3 regions of the Salinicoccus sesuvii genome follow, and region 1 is predicted to be linked to each of the others. Evidence: riboswitches for the same ligand, from Rfam matches in the RefSeq annotation. Region 1 holds a riboswitch; each other region holds the start of a gene.
What was found. A riboswitch is a leader RNA that binds a small molecule or an ion and turns the genes downstream of it on or off. The one in region 1 is predicted to bind S-adenosylmethionine.

Region 1 (6,345 bases):
GCAAGATGGAAGGGCAGGGCAATATCGAAGTTATATATGTTTTTAGTAACCCTATTCATTTCATCCATGAACTCTCGACAGATAGATACTTGCTCTCGATGGATGTAGATAATATCGATCAGATACTAATGATCTTTGATAAAAAATCAGGAGAACCGGTGGTATTGCCACTGCCCAAGGCTCGATTTTCAGCTTTTAAGTTCATTCGTGACACTTGCTTTTGTCTATGTGATATAGAAGACGGATATAAGAACATATACGAAATAGACATAAATAATGGAAGATATAAAAAAAGAACGTTTTTCAAATGGGATATCGAACATTTTAAACTGTTTAATGATAATAAAGAAGCGATGATATCATGTAATGAGGATGGTTTTTCTAAGCTTTACAGACTCAATCTAACAACATGGGAAGTCGTTCAGTTGCCCTTCAATCGGGAGGGTGTTATCCATTCACTGGCAATCAGGGGGCAACAGGAAGTCTTTTTAATCTATTCCTCAGTAGACCAACCACACTTAATATACTGTTATGACCTGGATCAGAAGAGTTTTAAGGTTATGGCTGGGAATGAAGCGTGCGAGCCGATATCATTTAAAACAGCGAGCTATCCGTCATTTGATGGAACACAGATTCCTTACTTCATCTATGAATCGGAATCTGATATGGGAGCCGTCATTCACATCCATGGGGGCCCTGAATCTCAATCCAGACCGGAATTTAATACGCTCTACTATCTTCTGAATAAGACAGGCCTTTGTGTCGCTGTACCAAATATACGGGGGAGCATGGGTTATGGACGACCGTATTTAGAAGCGGACGACAAGGAGAAGCGTCTCGATGCTATGAAGGACGTTGTGGAATTAAGACGTCACCTCATTAAAACAGAACATGCAGATGCCTCTCGTGTCAGTGTAATGGGTAGAAGCTACGGAGGTTTAATGACTCTTCTACTTGTAACGCATCAACCGAGTTTGTGGAGGGCTGCGGTGGATATTGTGGGTTTATCCGATTTGGGTACTTTCTTCAGTCATACACCGCCTTGGAGACGACGCATGAGAGCGGCAGAATATGGCTCCATGGAGACACATGGGTCTTTTCTTAAGGATATTTCGCCACTCTCCAGAAGCCGCCAAATCACTGCGCCTCTGATGATATTCCATAGTCATCATGATTCTCGTGTACCCTATACTGAATCGAAACAAATGGCAGAAGTCATGGAAGAAAACGGACAGGATGTTACTTTTACAGTCTATGATAATGAAGGACATACCTTCATGCATCGTGAAAACCTAGAGGATATGCATCACAAAATAGCTAATTTTCTTACGACACTACACGAGAAAAAATAAAAATAAGAAGCACCTCAAGGTGCTTCTTATTTTTATTCACTTAGCAATTCTTCAGAAAGTGAAACAATGTATTTGAGTTTTGCCCACTGGTCTTCTTCTGTAAGTTCATTACCGTGGTGCGTGGATGCAAATCCGCACTGAGGACTCAGACAAATCTGCTCTTTTGATACATATTGTGTGGCTTCCTCAATGCGTGCCTTGATGACGTCTGCATCTTCGAGTTGCCCATGTTTCGATGTGAAGAGGCCGAGTACGACCTGTGGTCCGTCTTCAGGAATATAGGAGAGTGGACCGAAGTCGCCGGAACGGTCATCATCATATTCTAGGAAAAAGCCGTCGACACGTTCTTTTTTGAAAAGGACAGGAGCGATTTTGGCATAGCTGCCTTCAAAGGCCCACTTCGAACGATAGTTTCCACGACATAGGTGAGTAGTGACGACCAGATCTTCAGGCTTGTTTTCAAGCGCACCATTCGCAACTTTCAAAGCAAGGTTGATCAGTGTTTCCCTATCGTAATCGCCGTCATTGAATGGCACTCCAGGAGCGCTTAGACCGGCGATATACACATCATCCAGCTGAAGGTAGCGACAACCTGCATCATAGAAAGCCTGGATAGCATCTTGGTATGCTTTGATAACATCTTCTGCGTATTCTTCTAAGTCGGGATATATTTCGAGGTTCCTTATACCAGCATTGAACAGCTGATTCGGACTCGGGATGGTCTGCTTCGCCACCGCACGATCACCCACAATGTTTTTGAATTCAACGAAATCAGCTACGTGCGGATGGTCTGGATCGAATGAAACTTTGCCAGTTACACGCACGTTGTACCGTTCCGTTTCTATGCCATCGAACTGGTAACCGTGATCTGGTATGTATCCTTCTACGCCATTCAGATGTTCTAGAAAATCAGTGTGCCAGAACCGGCGTCTGAATTCGCCATCGGTTACAGCTTTAAGACCGACTTCAATCTGTTTGTCGACGACACGTGAGATTTCCTTTGTTTCAATCTCTCGAAGTTCTTCATAGGATATTTTATCTTGAGCGTAGTCCTTTCTTGCTTGATGGATACTCTCAGGGCGTAGAAGGCTTCCTACGTGATCTGCTTTGAATGGTGCTTGTACAGTTGCTTTTGTCATTATAATTCCTCATTTCCAATTTTTAATATAATAATCCCCAACTTTTCAAATTAAGATAAGTTGGGGATGGATATCCTTTTACCTTATCTGCGAGCACTGCTCTCTGGATTTAGCACGACACGGAATGTACGTTGCTGAGGCTTCATGGGGCCAGTCCCTCCACCTCTCTGGATAAGAATTGCAATTATTATATTATTGAGTACTCTAAAGGATAAAGAATATTCTGTCAAGCAAAGCTTAAAATATATTATTCAAGTTTATTTCTTTTTAAAAAAATAAATAAAACTACTTGCCAAAAGTAAGTAAGTGTTGTAAAGTTAAATTATCTTAAATTAGAGATAATAATTAATGGGGGTATTACAATGACAAAGTTCGTATCAGATGCAGCACACTCAGAAGTCGGTTTTCAGGTAAAACACATGATGGTTTCAAAAGTGAAAGGTTACTTTGAATCATTCACATTTGAAGTGGATACAGATAAAATTGAAACGTTCGAAAACGCTGAAGTTTATGCAGAAATCGACGTAGATAGCGTCAGTACTAAAAATGCAGATCGTGACGCGCACTTGAAATCCGAAGATTTCTTTAACGTTGAAAAAAATCCAAAGATTATCTTCAAGTCACGGAATGTAACTAAGAACGGAGATACAGTAACGATTGATGGCGATGCGACTATCAATGGCGTCACTAAAGAAATGAGTATCGATCTTCAGTACAATGGCAAAGGCACAAACCCTTGGGGACAAGAAGTTCACGGATTTGAAGGAGAATTTACGATTAACCGTGAAGACTTCGGATTGACATGGAACCAGACGCTTGAGACAGGCGGCGTACTTGTCAGCAAAGACGTAAAAGCAATGCTTGAGCTTCAATTCTCCGAAAAGAGCGAATAAGTTAAGAATAACCAATACAAAAAACCACAAAGAGTAAAAATTACTCTTTGTGGTTTTTTTATATCTCGACAGGGGATATACAATAGAGCATAGTAGCCAGTTCCTTAATTTACAAAAAAATTCAGAACTGTTATACTCTCCAGAGCGATTCAATAAAGGAGATGGAACATGGGAATGAGAAAAATCAATATTCTATCAGGTGCTGCCTTGTCGATACTACTGTTGTCAGCATGCAATAATGATATCGACAGCATAGAACAAGCACTTGAAGAGACAGAGGAAACGCAGGAATCCGCTGTTTCTGATTTACAGCAGTTGGTAGAACTAGAAAGTCAGCTTCAAGATGCGTTCAATACCGATATTTCCGAAGACGAAGACTTGAGTTCTTTTGCTGATGGTTCTGCTACCGTGTTCAATAATATCGACGAAAGAAAACAAAAATTGGAGAACCTTGAGAGCTTAAGTAATGAATTCTCTGAACAAAGAGAGAAATTCGCAGAAATTGATGTTCAAAGTGTTTCTGGGGAAACTGTTAATAGTGTTGCCGACAGACTTGGATCCCTGAGCGGTTCCGTTGATGAATTTACATCAGCGTATGATGTAGATCTAGACCAGCAGGCGGACTACTTTGAATCTCTCGGCCAAGATGACGCAACGTACGAGACATTCGAAAACGGTATAGAATCGGTGAATGAAAGTCGTGAGACAACACAATCCCTGCTTGTCGATGTGGATACAGAACTTGCGGATTTGCAGAGCCTAAAGGACGAGCTTTCCTCGCAGTTGGATGCAGCTGCCAATGAATAAGATTGCTAAAGGAGATTAGGATGATGAAAAAAAGAGCACTCTTATTAATGTGTTGTGGTGGAATGTTGTTTGCTGGCTGTCAGAACGATGATACGGACAACGCGTCGGAAAATGAAATGTCCGAGCAGCAAGAGACGAGTGAAGAAGTGTCGGAAGAATCGTCGGTGGGAGAAGCAACCGAAGAGACAGAGTCGGTTGAAGAAACGGATTCAGATGAAGCGGAGCCAATGGAATACGAATACGGGGTCAATGAAAATACATACGCTATACAGCCCCTTGAGAACAGTGATGCGGATCCTCAGGTTGCACTACTGACATATGACGATGCGCCAGATGGCTATGCTGTTGAAATCGCTGAAATACTTGCCCAGCATGATGCACCGGCCGTATTCTTCGTAAATGGCATGTACCTTGAAGCAGAAGCTGGCAGGGAAGCTTTAACTACAATTCATGAAATGGGCTTTGAAATTGGTAACCACACCCAGACGCATGCGAGCTTGCCTGACCTTACCCCGGAAGCACAACGTACTGAAATTGTTGAGACAAGTGATTTGGTTGAGGAGATAACAGGTGAACGGCCACGATTTTTCCGGGCACCTTTCGGTCAGAACACCGAGATCTCAAGAGAAATTGCGACTGAACAAGGTATGGAGCTTATGAACTGGACATATGGATATGACTGGGAGGCTGAATACCAGGAAGCAGGTGCCTTGGCAAACATCATGGTAGAGACAGAATATCTCAATGCAGGAGCCAATCTGCTGATGCATGATCGTGAGTGGACTAGGGATGCTTCTGCTGACATTATTCAAGGTTTAAGAGAAAAAGGGTATTCAATTGTAGATCCGGCAAAGATTTCCTCCCCGGATAGAGAGGCGGCGTCTGAATGAGAATGCGTATGATTGGTATGGGAATTGCACTTATATTTTCGAGTCTGTTTATTACAACAGAATCCGAAGCTGCTGAAACATCAGTACTTGATCTTCATGAAGCGCCGATACTGAGTGTGCCGGAAGCATTTCCTGAGCAATTCAAATATGATAGTGGTTTTGATATTGCTTATCCTGAATCAGGTGTAAAGGGCATTTATGTGTCTGGCTATTCGGCCGGCGGTGCGAAAATGCAAGACCTTACGGAACTCTTGTCGAACACACCACTGAATGCAATGGTCATCGACGTAAAAGAAGATGAGGGATATATGATGATGGATCTGGATTCTGAAGATGAGACAATCCAGTCGCTTTCCTACGAATATGTAGATCCTGAGAGTTTGATGAATCATATGGAGCAAGAAGAGATATATCCGATTGCACGCGTTGTGGTCTTTAAGGATTCACAACTGGCTGAAGCGAAGCCGGAACTCTCCTTTACAGATGAGAATGGTGATGTGTGGAAAAACGGTCGTGGAGAAAGTTTTGTTAATCCATTTTCGAAAGATGTTTGGGACTATAATGTAGAAGTGGCAAAACAGGCTGCAAAGCTCGGCTTTAAGGAAATACAATTCGACTATGTACGTTTCCCTGAAGGATTTGAAAATCGTGCCGATACACTACAGTATACAATGGGAGAATACAAAAGTGCAGATATGGATCCAGTCCAAAAACGCGTTGCTGCCGTGACTGATTTTGTAGAGTATGCAAATGAAGCACTCGAACCTTACAATGTTGATGTATCCGTCGACATCTTCGGCTACGCGGCGACATTACCAGAAGCACCGGGTATCGGTCAGAATTTTTCTGAGATATCCAGTAATGTTGATGTCATCTCATCCATGATCTACCCAAGTCACTGGGGAGATGGCTATTTCGAAATAGCGAAACCGGATCTTGAGCCTTATGAAACCATCTCTGAGTACATTAAGGTAGAAAATGATGTACTTGCTGAGCTTGAAGAGGCACCGGTTTCCCGTCCATGGCTCCAAGACTTTACGGCATCTTATCTCGGAGCCGGTAACTATAAGGAATACGGTGTCGCAGAAATCGAGGCACAAGTTCAGGCACTTTACGATAATGGAGTGGAGGAATTCTTGCTTTGGGATGCCTCCAATAATTATACACGTGGTGTGGACTATACTGATAGCGGGTCAGGTCAGTAATATAAAGCACATAATGGAGACCATGTCCCTCGACATGGTCTCCATTTTATCTGATAATG
Region 2 (6,345 bases), on a different contig from region 1:
CCCCTCCATGAGTTCTTCTGAAACAATTTCGTGGCCCCCATCGGTCAGCTTGACTTCTGTCGATGCGCCTTTTTGTTCAAGTTTTTGTTTTAACTGATAGGCCTCTCCAGCGGGTGCTATCATATCACGCGCACCAGCTGTCAACAGTACCTTTCTGCCGAGCAGATTGGCCTGTTCTGATATCTGCCCTTTATAGGCCGAGTGCATCAGGATTGCACCGGCGACCGGGAGCTGGTGATTGAGTAGAAGATGCGCAGCCATGTTGGCACCATTCGAGTAGCCGATATAGATGGCCTGCTCAAGATCAAGACCGTATTCGGAAAAGAGCTGCTCCAGCAAGCCCACGATCTTTTCGCCTTCGATTCTTAAGCTCTCTTCATTATGTCCACTACCCTGGCGTTTAAAGAATCGGACTTGTCCCTCGTCGTCGACGTCGCCACGTAGGGCCAGTACATTTGCAGTTCCATCGACCATGGCGGAAACCTCAAGCAGATCCGTTTCTCTGCCCCCACTGCCATGAAAAAGTATCAATGTATTCTGTTTACCGCTATTGGATTTTATAAATAAATGTTCCACTTTCACATCCTCCTTTATTAGAGTTTACCCTATTACTATAATATACTTGAAGCAATAGCACAGAAGGGGCGATATCCATGAAAGTTAAAGGCATCCATCATGTTTCTGCCATCACTAGGGACATTCTCGACAACCACGCATTTTACACAAACACCCTTGGTCTGAGACTGGTCAAGAAGACAGTGAACCAAGACGATACAAGCATGTACCATCTATTTTATGCTGATTATGAAGGAACCCCTGGGGCGGACATCACATTTTTCGAAATCGTTAATGCGCCGAAATACCAGCCAGGTACCAACAGTATATCGAGAACCTATTTTAGGGTACCGACAAAAGAAGCACTTGATTTCTTCAAAACGCGTTTTGCTTCAGCAGGTGTCTATCACGAAGGCGTCATCGAGCAGTTTGGTAGAACCATCATGAAATTCGAAGACAATGAAAAGCAGCGGCTTGCATTGATTGTGGAACAGAGCGATGAGCATAATACTCCAAACGACCATGCTGAAATACCGATGGCATACGCCATCACTTCAATCGGTGCTGTCGAGGTAACTGTGCAGTACATCAAACCGATGGTAGAGTTCCTGCTTCTCCTCGGGGGAGAAGTGGAGGGTAGTTTTGAAGACGGTGATACTGCAGCTATAATCGATGTCGGCAACGGTAGTGTATATATTACTGAACAGCGCAACAGTCAGTTAGAGAAGGAAGGCTATGGTAGTGTCCATCATTTTTCCTTGCGCGTGGATGATGAAGAAGCGTTGCTTTCAATAAAGCAGAAAGTCGACCAGCAAAACTGGCGGAATTCAGGCATTGTCGACCGCCACTATTTCAAAGCTCTCTATATCACCGCAGTCGGTGGCATTACAGTGGAGATTTCAACAGATGGACCTGGGTTTGATGTTGATGAACCTATAGAGGCATTGGGTGAAAACCTATCCCTCCCACCAAAATTCGAAGATCAGCGTGACTTCATCGAAACATATCTGGTGCCAATCAAATAAAATATAGATAAATGCAGCCGTAAAGCACATGCTTTACGGCTGCATTCGTCATTATTTGGTTACGTACTGCGCTTCAAGCGTATGCTTAAGGAATTTTGCCAGCTCGAGCATACCGAACTGTCCGGCTTTTGCCTCCGCATCGCTGTTATAATTTGTGTTTGTATTAATATCATAGGTGTAGAGTTGACCTGCTTCATCTTGAATGAATTCGATGCCTGCCACGTTGATATCATTGTCCCTAAGAACTTCCTCATAACTCTCGAGTACAGGATGATCGAAGTCTTCTATAATGCTGAATTTGGGTACTTCAGTAGGCATACTGTCCGCCGGACAGAATAGATCTTCGATTGAACATGCATCTGCCGGACATAATTCAAACCCTTCAGAAGTGTCGACACGAACAGCATAGACGAACTCGCCCCCGACAAATTCGCACCGTGTGATGAAAGACTGCGGAGACTTGATATAGTCCTGTATCAGAGTCACTCCATCAACTGGCTCTTCGAATGCCTCACTGTCGACGTATCTCTCAAGTGCTTCAATGGAATCGAACAGTTGGACACCCAAGCCCTTTCCAGCACGGTTGTGCTTCGTAATGAAAGAGTGTCCTTCAAACTGTTTTGCGGCTTCAATTATCTGTTGTTTACCGACGGCAGCGACTGTTTTCGGTGTTTTAACACCATGCTTCTCTAGTTCTAAGTACTGAAGCACCTTGCTGACTTCAAGCTGAAGTGCGCGACTACCGTTGATGACAGTACGTCCGTGGTGCTCGAGCCATGCGAGTACGGCATTGGCAAGTTCAGGTGCATAGCGGTTTCCCCGCGTGTGGGAAGATGCGCTCATCCTGTTGTAGAAGATGCCTTCAGGCGGTGCTTTTGTGAGATCCACTGTGCCTTGGGAAAGTTGCCAGTCCTCATAAGGCAGACCGAGTTCATCGAGACGCTTAAAAAGGTGCTCTGTCCATTCAGGATTTTCATGAAGTACATATATCTTTGTCATAATCATTTCCTCCTAGTTTATTAATTTGTTACTGCCCTCAATGCTTCCACTCTCGGCATCACTTGTTTTGAGAACCGTTCAAGTTCCTCAAGCTGCGGAGAAGACTGGAGCAGTAGCAGATCCACACCAGCCGCTTCGAATTCTAGAATTCTTTTGGCAATCTGATCCGGTGTACCTACAAGGTTCGGGCGCAACCCCCTGTTGGATACGGAATAATCCTGAAGCTGAATCTGCTGCTCCAGTTCCGATTTTGATGTGAAGTCTTCGAATCCTGCATAACCCGCTGCTTCCTTGACATCGGTGATTCGCGCTAATTCAGCCTTCGCTTCCGCCTCCGTATCTCGACAGATGACATAAGCTGCCATGCCGAAGGACTGGAATGATGGTTTATCCGCCTCTGATCGACGTGCCTTCATGCCGTCGATTTTCGCTTTAGCTTCCTCTACTGTATGACCGTGCATGACGTAGGCATCACAGTGTGAGGTGATGATATCCTTCCCCTTTTCACTTTCTCCACCAGCGTATAGTTTCGGGTGAGGCTGTTGGACCGGTTTAGGTGCGAGTTTTGCATTTTCTATTTGATAGAACTTGCCCTTATAAGAGAATGTCTCCTCACGCCACATTCCTTTTAGTACATCGAGAAACTCTTCAGTCCTTGCGTACCGCTCATCATGCGCAGTAAAATCTGCGCCGTATTGACTAGCTTCACCTGCCCACCATCCGGAAACAACGTTTAGCGTAAAACGTCCATTTGAAATGCGGTCGATATTTGCTGCCATTTTCGCCGTCACTGCGGGATTGTGGAAAACAGGCCTTACAGCAGTCATGATCTCAATTTTCTCAGTCACTAACGCAAGCGCTGCTGCTGTCGTCCAAGCTTCCAAGGAGTCCGCAGAAGTCCCTTTAATATCGTTTAGATACAGCTCGGCAATAAGTGTGACGTCGTATCCCCACTGCTCTGCCGACTGCGTCACTTTTTTTGCATATTCAAATGTTGATGGCATCCCTTCATCCTCAACATTTCTGAGCCACCCGCCAAAGATCGGCATCCAGAATCCATATTTCATCTCTCCATCTCCTTCTCTATTTATAAAAACAGAAGCCCTTTTCAAATATGAAAAGAGCTTCTTGCAACATTCATCTCTTCTCATCGTCCAGGCATACACCTGATGGAATTGGCACAGTATTCAAAGAACCCGCTGCCGAAGCTTCTTCGGGCCATCTCCCTCAGCTTCTCTGGATAAGAAAACAATTCATATTAAGTTGGTAGGTTAATGGATATAATAAACCAGAAAGAATTATCTGTCAACGGAATGTGCTTCATTTTGAGTGTCACACTTTTAATTTCTGTAATAGTATACGACGAGTTGTGTGCGATCACGGAGCGCAAGTTTATTGAGCATCTGGGAGATATAGTTTCTGACGGTCCCTTCGCTCAGGAACAACTGTCCTGAAATTTCCTTGTTACTAAGCCCTTCTGCAACAAGCTCTAATATTTCGCATTCACGTTTAGATAGTACTTCCATAGCCTTGAAATGAGATTTTGTCGACATGCTTTTGACGATATCACTATCAAATACTATATTGCCAGATACTACCGCCTCAATCGCAGGAAGAATCCCCTTGAAGTTATCTTTTAATAAATATCCTTTACAGCCGATTTTTAAAGCTTCATGAATATAAGCATCATCTTTAAACGTTGTGATTAGAAGAATATTGGCATCTTTACAATGTTCAAGTATGGTTCGGCTTGCCTCAAGCCCGGTGACACCTTCCATTCTAATATCTGTCATGAGTAAGTCCGGTTGGTATTTATGATACAGTTCTACCGCTTCTTCTCCACTACTGCCTGTAGCAATAACGGTGTAGCCCGATCCTTCAAGGATTGTCGCGAGCGCATTAACCACCAGTGCATCGTCGTCAACTATGACTATGTTCATCCACTTTCTCCTTCCTTATATAATGTGACGTGGACCGTAAAACCGTCATCATAAAATGTGTTGAACAGCCCGTTGTATTTGCCGACTACTTCCCGCATAGCAGGCAATCCCATCCCTTTTTTCGCTACAGGCTGCTTTGAGCCATCGTCTTTGACTGACACTATAATGAAATCTGTTTGTTCTCTAATGGCGATTTTAATTGTTTTTCCATCGGAGTGCTTTCCGAAATTATTGAGGCACTCTTTGACAATACTCAGTATATCCGTCTTCATTTCGTGGTCGAGAGAAGAAACGATATCATAGCGGAAACGTATCTGGCATCCCTTCATTTCACTGATGTAGTCGTCGATTCTCGTTTCAAGATCGATGGAAGTCTCATACAACTGGTGAATACTCGTACGAATATCATCCATACCGTTTTTCAACCGCTTCTGTAGGAGCCCAAGCGACTGCTTTACTTTTTCTTCATCCTTTATGTACTGGAGTGATTCTATCAATAAGATGCTTGAACTGAGAGAATGTCCAAGTGCATCGTGCATTTCTCTTGCGATGCGATTGCGCTCGTTCAATTCTGCCATATGGACGTCCTTCTCACGGTTACTCAGGACCATGTTGTGCTGGCGTCTGAGTAGCAGATTGTCGCTTGTCAGTTGGTCCCTTATTCTTCTATTCTCCTGCTCGTATGAATCAAGCCTGCCTCTTAAATAGCTGATGTAGAGGACAAAACATATGATCATTAAAAGAACGGTCTGCAGATTAACGATTGGTAGGATAAGCGTGACTAATGCAATACTCCCAAAACGTACTGCTAGTACCATGGTGAGCATTGGTACATAGAATATCCATTCGGCGCTTATAAGCAGAGAGACCAAATAGATCACTGCCACAATAAGAACAATGTGACGATACTCGAATACATCCACGATAAAGAACAGGATGAAGGCAAGCAATGCAATAATCAGGCTTGGTTCATCAATAGTGATGAAATAATAGGTTGTCAAAATAAAATACAGAATCAACTTCTCCATTACGTTTACCAGTGTCCCCACCCCGAATTCATGACATTTGTCATGTACTGATATTATTCTGCACACTAACAGCAATTCTAGTAACAGTATAAACTTAAAGTAACAATCAATACAGGAGGAGTTCATTATGATACGTATGGAGAACGTTGTTAAACGGTATAGCGACCTGATCGCCTTGGACCACTTTTCTTTCAGTGCCGAGGAAGGGGAAATCATCGGTCTGCTCGGTCCAAACGGGTGCGGTAAGACTACTGCTATCAATTGTATGCTCTCGTTGCTGACTTTCGATAAGGGGGAAATAGAGATCTTCGGCCAGCAAGTCCACCCGAACAACAACACGGTCAAAAGCCGAATCGGTATCGTTCCCCAAGAACTGGCTATCTTTGAAAAGCTGAACGTTTATGAAAATATAGATTTCTACTGCGGACTTTATGTCTCCGATAGAAGAAAGCGGAAAATGCTTGTCGAAGAAGCGATTGCTTTTGTCGGGCTCGATAAGTACCGTAGATTTATTCCAAAAAAGTTAAGTGGCGGATTGAGACGGCGACTTAATATTGCCTGTGGTATTGCTCATAAGCCATCCCTCCTGTTCATGGATGAACCAACGGTCGCTGTCGACGCACAAAGTAGAAACTTCATACTGGAAGGGATACGCAAAATGAAAGGCCAGGGAACGACCATCATCTATACGACACACTACCTCGAAGAAGCGGAGCAGTTGTGTGACCGCATGGTGATCATGGACTCCGGGCGTAACATTGCGCAAGGTACGGTGCACGAACTACAGAACTCTATATC
Region 3 (6,345 bases), on a different contig from region 1:
GCATGCTGTGTTCAGCTACTTCCAAGAAGTGGTTCTGCAAAACTCAGGGGCGCTAGTAGTACAGAAAATGAGGAATGATGTGTTCCAGCATGTCCAGCGGTTGCCAATCCGCTACTTCGATGACCTACCAGCTGGCAAGGTGGTAGCACGAATCACCAACGATACAGAATCAATATTAAATATGTTCTCTGTTGTGTTGCCATTGTTTTTAGTTAGTAGCCTGACTGTTGGCGCGATTACTGTTATTACGCTATTCATTAATATCTGGACTGGTCTGGTCATGCTGCTGTTTGTACCTATTATTATTGTGTGGATGATACTCTACCGTAAATATTCGAACGACTTCAACCATACTAGAAGAGAACGTAATAGTGATATTAATGCGATGATTAACGAATCTATCAGCGGCATGCCAATTATTCAGATCTTCAACCGTGAATCGCAGATAACGCGGGAATTTGAGGAACTGAATAACGATTATCTTAAAAGTACTGGTAGTCTTATTAAGCTGGATAGCGCTTCCGGGCAGAACTTGATGGGAACGCTTAGATCACTTCTTTTTGCAGTAATGGTCTACATTTTTGCGTCTAGTTTCCTTGATGCACAAACGGCGCTTACTGTCGGTACAATGTATATCCTTGTAGACTATATAACACGGTTCTTCAATCCCTTATTCAATATTATTGGACAGCTTGATATATATGAGCAGGCACGCGTTGCTGCGGTAAAGGTATTTGAGCTACTAGACGCAGAAGTTGAAACGGAAGAAGAGGAGCATCTCGGCAATTTCAGCGGACACATTTCATTTAATGAAGTAAGCTTTTCTTATGATGATAAACATACAGTACTCAAAGATATTAGTATCGACGTGTCGCCGGGAGAAACCGTGGCACTCGTGGGCCATACAGGATCCGGTAAGAGTTCAATCATCAACCTGCTGATGCGCTTTTACGATCCGGTTCGCGGAAAGATACTCTTCGATGGTAAAGACACGAGAGAATTTAGCAAGCAGTCTCTACGGCATCATATGTCAATTGTACTGCAGGATCCCTTCATTTACAGCGGATCTCTACTTTTCAATCTGAGACTGAACAACGAAGAAATTTCTGAGGCAGAAGCAAGAGCGGCCCTCGCTAGTGTTGGCGGTGAAGAGATGCTGTCACGGATGGAAGAGGGAATGCATACTGAGTTGACAGAACGTGGATCCACACTATCACTTGGTGAACGCCAACTCATTTCATTCGCACGTGCCATGGTATTCAATCCGAAAGTATTGGTACTGGATGAAGCGACGAGCAACATCGATTCCGAAACGGAACAGATGATCCAGCATGCCATGAAAGTCGTTAGTGCAAACCGCACGACATTTATCATCGCTCATAGACTTTCGACCATCCAGCATGCAGATCAGATCCTGCTGCTTGATAGCGGTCTTATAGTTGAAAGCGGAAATCACGAAGAACTACTTGCCAAAGGCAAGGAGTATGCCAAGATGTATACGATGCAACTTGGACAGCCAGTCAGCATAAATATCTAATAATTAATATTGTGAATGTTGACAATTCTCATTTGCTCATGTAGAGTTATGAACATTCAATTGAATACTTTTATCCAGAGAAGTGGAGGGATTAGGCCCTTTGAAACTTCAGCAACAGGCCCGGAGGGTACTGTGCTAAATCCTACAAGCGACCGCTTGGCAGATAACCGTGAAACCATTTGCCATTTCGGCAGATGGTTTTTTTATTTTACATAGAGGGGTGATTGCATGGCCATTGTATTGGAAGATGTATCAAAGACTTATGAGGTTAAAGGCAGAAAAGTAGAAGCGCTTAAACGGCTTTCGCTGACTGTGGGAGACGGGGAAATATTCGGCATTATCGGATTCAGCGGTGCTGGTAAGAGTACTCTGCTCAGACTAATTAATCTATTGGAAGCTCCGAGCTCTGGTAGTGTTAATGTAAATGGCACGGCACTTGGTAACTTGTCCAGTGAGAAGCTACGAGCGAAAAGACAGAAGATCGGCATGATCTTCCAACAGTTCAATCTCATTGAATCAAAAACGGTATATCAGAATATTGAATTCGTTCTGAAGGCAAGCAAGTATGATAAGAAAAAAGTGAAATCACGCATCGAGGAATTGCTTGCGCTTGTCGGATTGAGTGACAAGGCGGGCAGCTATCCCGGGAATTTAAGTGGGGGCCAAAAGCAACGGGTCGGGATCGCTAGGGCCCTAGCAAACCATCCTGAAGTACTTTTATGCGACGAGGCAACAAGTGCACTCGATCCCGAGACAACGAAGACGATATTGAAGTTATTGAAGAAAATCAACCGGGACCTTGGTATCACTATTGTACTCATCACGCACGAAATGGGAGTCATCAAGGAGATTGCGGACCGCGTTGGGGTGATGACAGCCGGTGAAATAGTTGAAGAAAGTGACGTCTACAGTATATTCAGCCATCCTGAGCATGCTGTAACAAAAGGATTCGTGCAGGATATCTACGACTTTGCTATTCCACCTCATATCGAAATGAATGATCGCTCGGATGTCATTACTATCAAATTTTTAAACGAAAACGCTGAGGCTAATTATGTCAACCAGCTCTATCGTCACTTCGAATGTGACATCAGTATATTGAATGGTCGTATTGAATACATTCAGGATATGCCGCTCGGATTCTTGATGCTTCATGTTCAAGGAGATCCACAGGAAATTTCAAGACTCAAAGCATTTATCGATGAATCAACAGGAATAGAAAGGACTGAAATCCATGCAGAGACTCGCTGAAATTGCACCGCTCTTATATCGTGCACTGCTTGAAACTACACTTATGGTGTCGATTTCCATATTCTTTGCGGTATTAATTGGGTTGCCGCTTGGCATTCTACTTTACATAACGGCAAACCCACTGCTGTTCCGGATCAAGCCGCTTAATCAGGTGCTTGGCGCCATTACTAACGTCATTCGTTCGTTTCCTTTCATTATCCTCATTGTTGCCATCATGCCGGTAGCCACCTGGCTGACTAATAGTTCGCATGGACCAGTTTTTGCGAGTGTCGCACTCTCTATCGCAGCAGTTCCGCTTTTTGCAAGATTGGTGGAAACAAGTTTCAACGGGGTGGGCAAAGGTGTAATAGAAGCAAGTATTGCAGGCGGTGCTTCACTGATACTCATCATTACAGATGTACTCATTCCTGAAGCAAAACGTGGCATCACCCAAGGGATTACTTTGACAATTATTTCTATCATCGCTTTCAGTGCGACCGCCGGTGTAGTAGGGGGCGGCGGTATCGGTGACCTGGCCATTCGTTATGGATATTATCGCTACGATACAGTGACGATGATTGCCACTGTTGTTGCGCTAGTGATCATAGTGCAGCTTGTACAGTTGATTGGGGACTTTTTAACAAGAAGACAGGAGGGGAACTGATATGCGTGGCATAATTATATTTCTAGTTTCGACACTCGCTGTAATCATTGGCACTAGTGCGCTCCTATACGAAGGGGAGGGCGAGGTCATTACGATAGGCGCATCGACCGGGCCATACAGTGACATGGTCAACTTTGCTTTAAAACCTGCGCTCGAAGACCAGGGCTATACAGTAGAAATCGTCGAGTACACAGATTACATCCAGCCGAACAATGCACTCAATAACGGTGACCTGGATGCGAACCTGTACCAGAACAAATCCTTCATGACCGATTTCAATGAAGAGAACGGCACAGACTTCATTAACCTTATTCAGGTGCCGACTGCGCCTATGGGGTTATACTCCAGTCAGTTCGACTCGATTGAAGAAATCGCAAACGGCAGCGAAGTAGCATTGCCGCTTGATCCGGTCAATTCATCACGCGGCTTCCATACGCTGGTCGATGCAGGACTCATTGAAATTGCAGAAGACGCTAACATGCTTGCCGTTGAAGAATCTGATATAATCCAAAATAACAAAAACCTTGAGTTCATCTATCAAGATTCAGGACAGTTGCCGCGGAGTGTAGATCAGATTGGTTTGTCTCTGGTGCCTGGCAACTTTGCACTAGCAAGCGGTATGGACCTGGCAGATGCACTTCAGCTTGAGAATATGAATGAAAACTTCAGAAATCAAATCGTCATCAATGCGTCGGATGCGGACAGCAGCCTCGCCGATGATCTGGTAGAAGCAGTGGAATCTGAGCATTTTGCACAGACAATAGATAGTCAGTTCCAGGGATTTGATAAACCGGAGGGACAATAATGGCCAATAGACTCATTGAGAGTATACCTGAAAGCTACTTTAAAACAGCAATGTCAAGCGACTTGACCTCTGGCCCCTTGCCATTGATTAACTTGGCAGTAGGTATACCGGACGGGCGGACACCGGAAGTGATTCTCGAAACAGTTGCAGCATCGGTATATAAGACAGAGAATCAGCGCTACGTGGGTTTCCGCGGGAAGCCGACCTTAAAGGATGAAATCAAAATCTTCTATAAGAAGCACTACGATGTGGACCTCGAAGACCACAATATTGCATTGCTGTATGGTACAAAAAGTGGACTGGTACAGTTTCCGATGACCTTTATCGAACCAGGTGAGGGGGTATTCTTACCAAATCCAGGATACCCGGACTACGCGCCTGGTGTGACACTGGCGCGTGGGGAAACCTACGAACTACCGTTGCTGCCTGAAAATGGCTACCTCCCAGATTACGATATTCTACCAGAGCACGAACTGCAGAATGCGCGATTGATCTATCTAAACTACCCTTCTAATCCGCTTGGCGCGGTAGCAGATAAAGAATTTTTTGATCGCACTGTGGCACGGTTCAAAGGGACACGTACTAAAATTGTTCACGATTTCGCCTATGCTACTTTCGCTTTCGACAACAGACACCCGAGCATACTCGAAAGCGACAAATCGCTTGAGTGTGCTATTGAAATCTATTCGTTGTCGAAAGGATTCAATATGTCAGGCTTTCGCACCGGTTTCGCAGTTGGCAACAAAGAGATGATTGAGGCAATCAATACTTACCAGGACCATACACAGACAGGTATGTGGGGTGTGACGCAGGATGCCTCTGCGGAAGCGCTCAGGAACGAAGCGGACATACTGCCAAGACAGCAGGAGAAATTCAGACGCCGCAGCATTATGGTAACCGAGGCGTTCACCGAAATGGGTATTCCCATCAATCCGATCAAAGGCGGCATATTCGGCTGGATCAAGGTGCCTGAGGGGTATGATGGTGAAACGTTTAGAGATTTTCTCATTCAGGAACTGTCGATGCTTGTCACACCGGGGCTGCCTTTTGGTTCAAGGGGGAGAGCCTACATCCGTATCTCCCTCGCAGTTGAAGATACAGTTCTCGAGGAAACGATATCTAGGTTCCGTCAGGTACAACATTTATGGTAGTAATTTAAAAAACTAAACAAATTTTCAAAAGTACTTGATATTATCATCCATAGCATGTAACATTGTATATAACATAACAGGTCACGAAGTAATGAATGTCTCATGAAGGTGACCTCCGATAGAACAATGCAACATGTTCTAGATATCATATATATTATTATCTTATCTGTTATAGAGAGGCTGCCGCCTCTCTATTTTTGTTTTACATATGCTTATCAGAGTCGTTTGAGTGTGGTATTCTTTTAATCAGACATTAAGGACTAAATGGAGGCGTTGGATTGTGAACAGGCTTTTCAACCGGAATCGTATGCTGATCATTCTGTTTGGCATTATCATTTTAATTTTACTCATCGGGTTTTCCATGTCGAATCGTGACTCTACGACACGTGCGGAACAGTTCACCGCCGATGCAGCAGCGGGATCCCAGATGATCATCAATGCACCATTCGATTTTATCGGGAATTTATTCGGTACAATCTCCCGCAGCTTCAACGCTGTTGAAGAAAATGAAACACTACGGGGACAGCTCGATATGTTGCCGCAGATGCAGGCGGATATCGAACGTTTGGAATCGGAAAATGCCGAGCTCAGGGAAGCGATGGATGTGAGTTCCAAACAGTCGTACGAAAGCATCAATGCACGACTCATCTCACGTTCGCATGATCAGTGGCTGAACAGCTTTACAATTGATAAGGGAGAAACGGATGGGCTTGCTACTGGTATGGCAGTCATGACTCCTGAAGGACTTATCGGTACTGTCACACGGGCCAATGGTGGCACGAGCTTTGTAGAAATGTTGACGACTTCAGTCTCCCAAAACAACCTGTCTGTCGAAATACTGCACGACGGGACGCCCGTCTACGGTAATGTTCAACAGTATGACAGCGATAGAAATCTGTTGGTCATTGAAAATATAAAGAACCGCAGCGGACTTTCAAGCGGGGACGAGGTATACACA

Region 2: another riboswitch for S-adenosylmethionine. It lies ahead of ACFOJ8_RS02000 (LLM class flavin-dependent oxidoreductase); the one in region 1 lies ahead of ACFOJ8_RS02570 (5-methyltetrahydropteroyltriglutamate--homocysteine S-methyltransferase).
Region 3: another riboswitch for S-adenosylmethionine. It lies ahead of ACFOJ8_RS07050 (methionine ABC transporter ATP-binding protein); the one in region 1 lies ahead of ACFOJ8_RS02570 (5-methyltetrahydropteroyltriglutamate--homocysteine S-methyltransferase).

What each region holds. Positions count from the first base shown of each region.
Region 1 covers NZ_JBHRWV010000002.1:5,148-11,492, forward strand. The annotation lists gene ACFOJ8_RS02565 (S9 family peptidase) at 1-1,352, shown strand, start outside; gene ACFOJ8_RS02570 (5-methyltetrahydropteroyltriglutamate--homocysteine S-methyltransferase) at 1,385-2,491, opposite strand; SAM riboswitch class I at 2,572-2,669, opposite strand; gene ACFOJ8_RS02575 (YceI family protein) at 2,854-3,384, shown strand; gene ACFOJ8_RS02580 (YkyA family protein) at 3,553-4,191, shown strand; gene ACFOJ8_RS02585 (polysaccharide deacetylase family protein) at 4,215-5,081, shown strand; gene ACFOJ8_RS02590 (putative glycoside hydrolase) at 5,078-6,286, shown strand.
Region 2 covers NZ_JBHRWV010000001.1:408,560-414,904, reverse strand. The annotation lists gene ACFOJ8_RS02015 (alpha/beta hydrolase) at 1-576, opposite strand, end outside; gene ACFOJ8_RS02010 (VOC family protein) at 654-1,580, shown strand; gene ACFOJ8_RS02005 (ATP-grasp domain-containing protein) at 1,632-2,579, opposite strand; gene ACFOJ8_RS02000 (LLM class flavin-dependent oxidoreductase) at 2,600-3,646, opposite strand; SAM riboswitch class I at 3,724-3,826, opposite strand; gene ACFOJ8_RS01995 (response regulator transcription factor) at 3,920-4,519, opposite strand; gene ACFOJ8_RS01990 (sensor histidine kinase) at 4,516-5,547, opposite strand; gene ACFOJ8_RS01985 (ABC transporter ATP-binding protein) at 5,675-6,345, shown strand, end outside.
Region 3 covers NZ_JBHRWV010000007.1:245,954-252,298, reverse strand. The annotation lists gene ACFOJ8_RS07055 (ABC transporter ATP-binding protein) at 1-1,537, shown strand, start outside; SAM riboswitch class I at 1,605-1,707, shown strand; gene ACFOJ8_RS07050 (methionine ABC transporter ATP-binding protein) at 1,766-2,788, shown strand; gene ACFOJ8_RS07045 (methionine ABC transporter permease) at 2,772-3,431, shown strand; gene ACFOJ8_RS07040 (MetQ/NlpA family ABC transporter substrate-binding protein) at 3,433-4,236, shown strand; gene ACFOJ8_RS07035 (aminotransferase class I/II-fold pyridoxal phosphate-dependent enzyme) at 4,236-5,387, shown strand; gene mreC (rod shape-determining protein MreC) at 5,668-6,345, shown strand, end outside.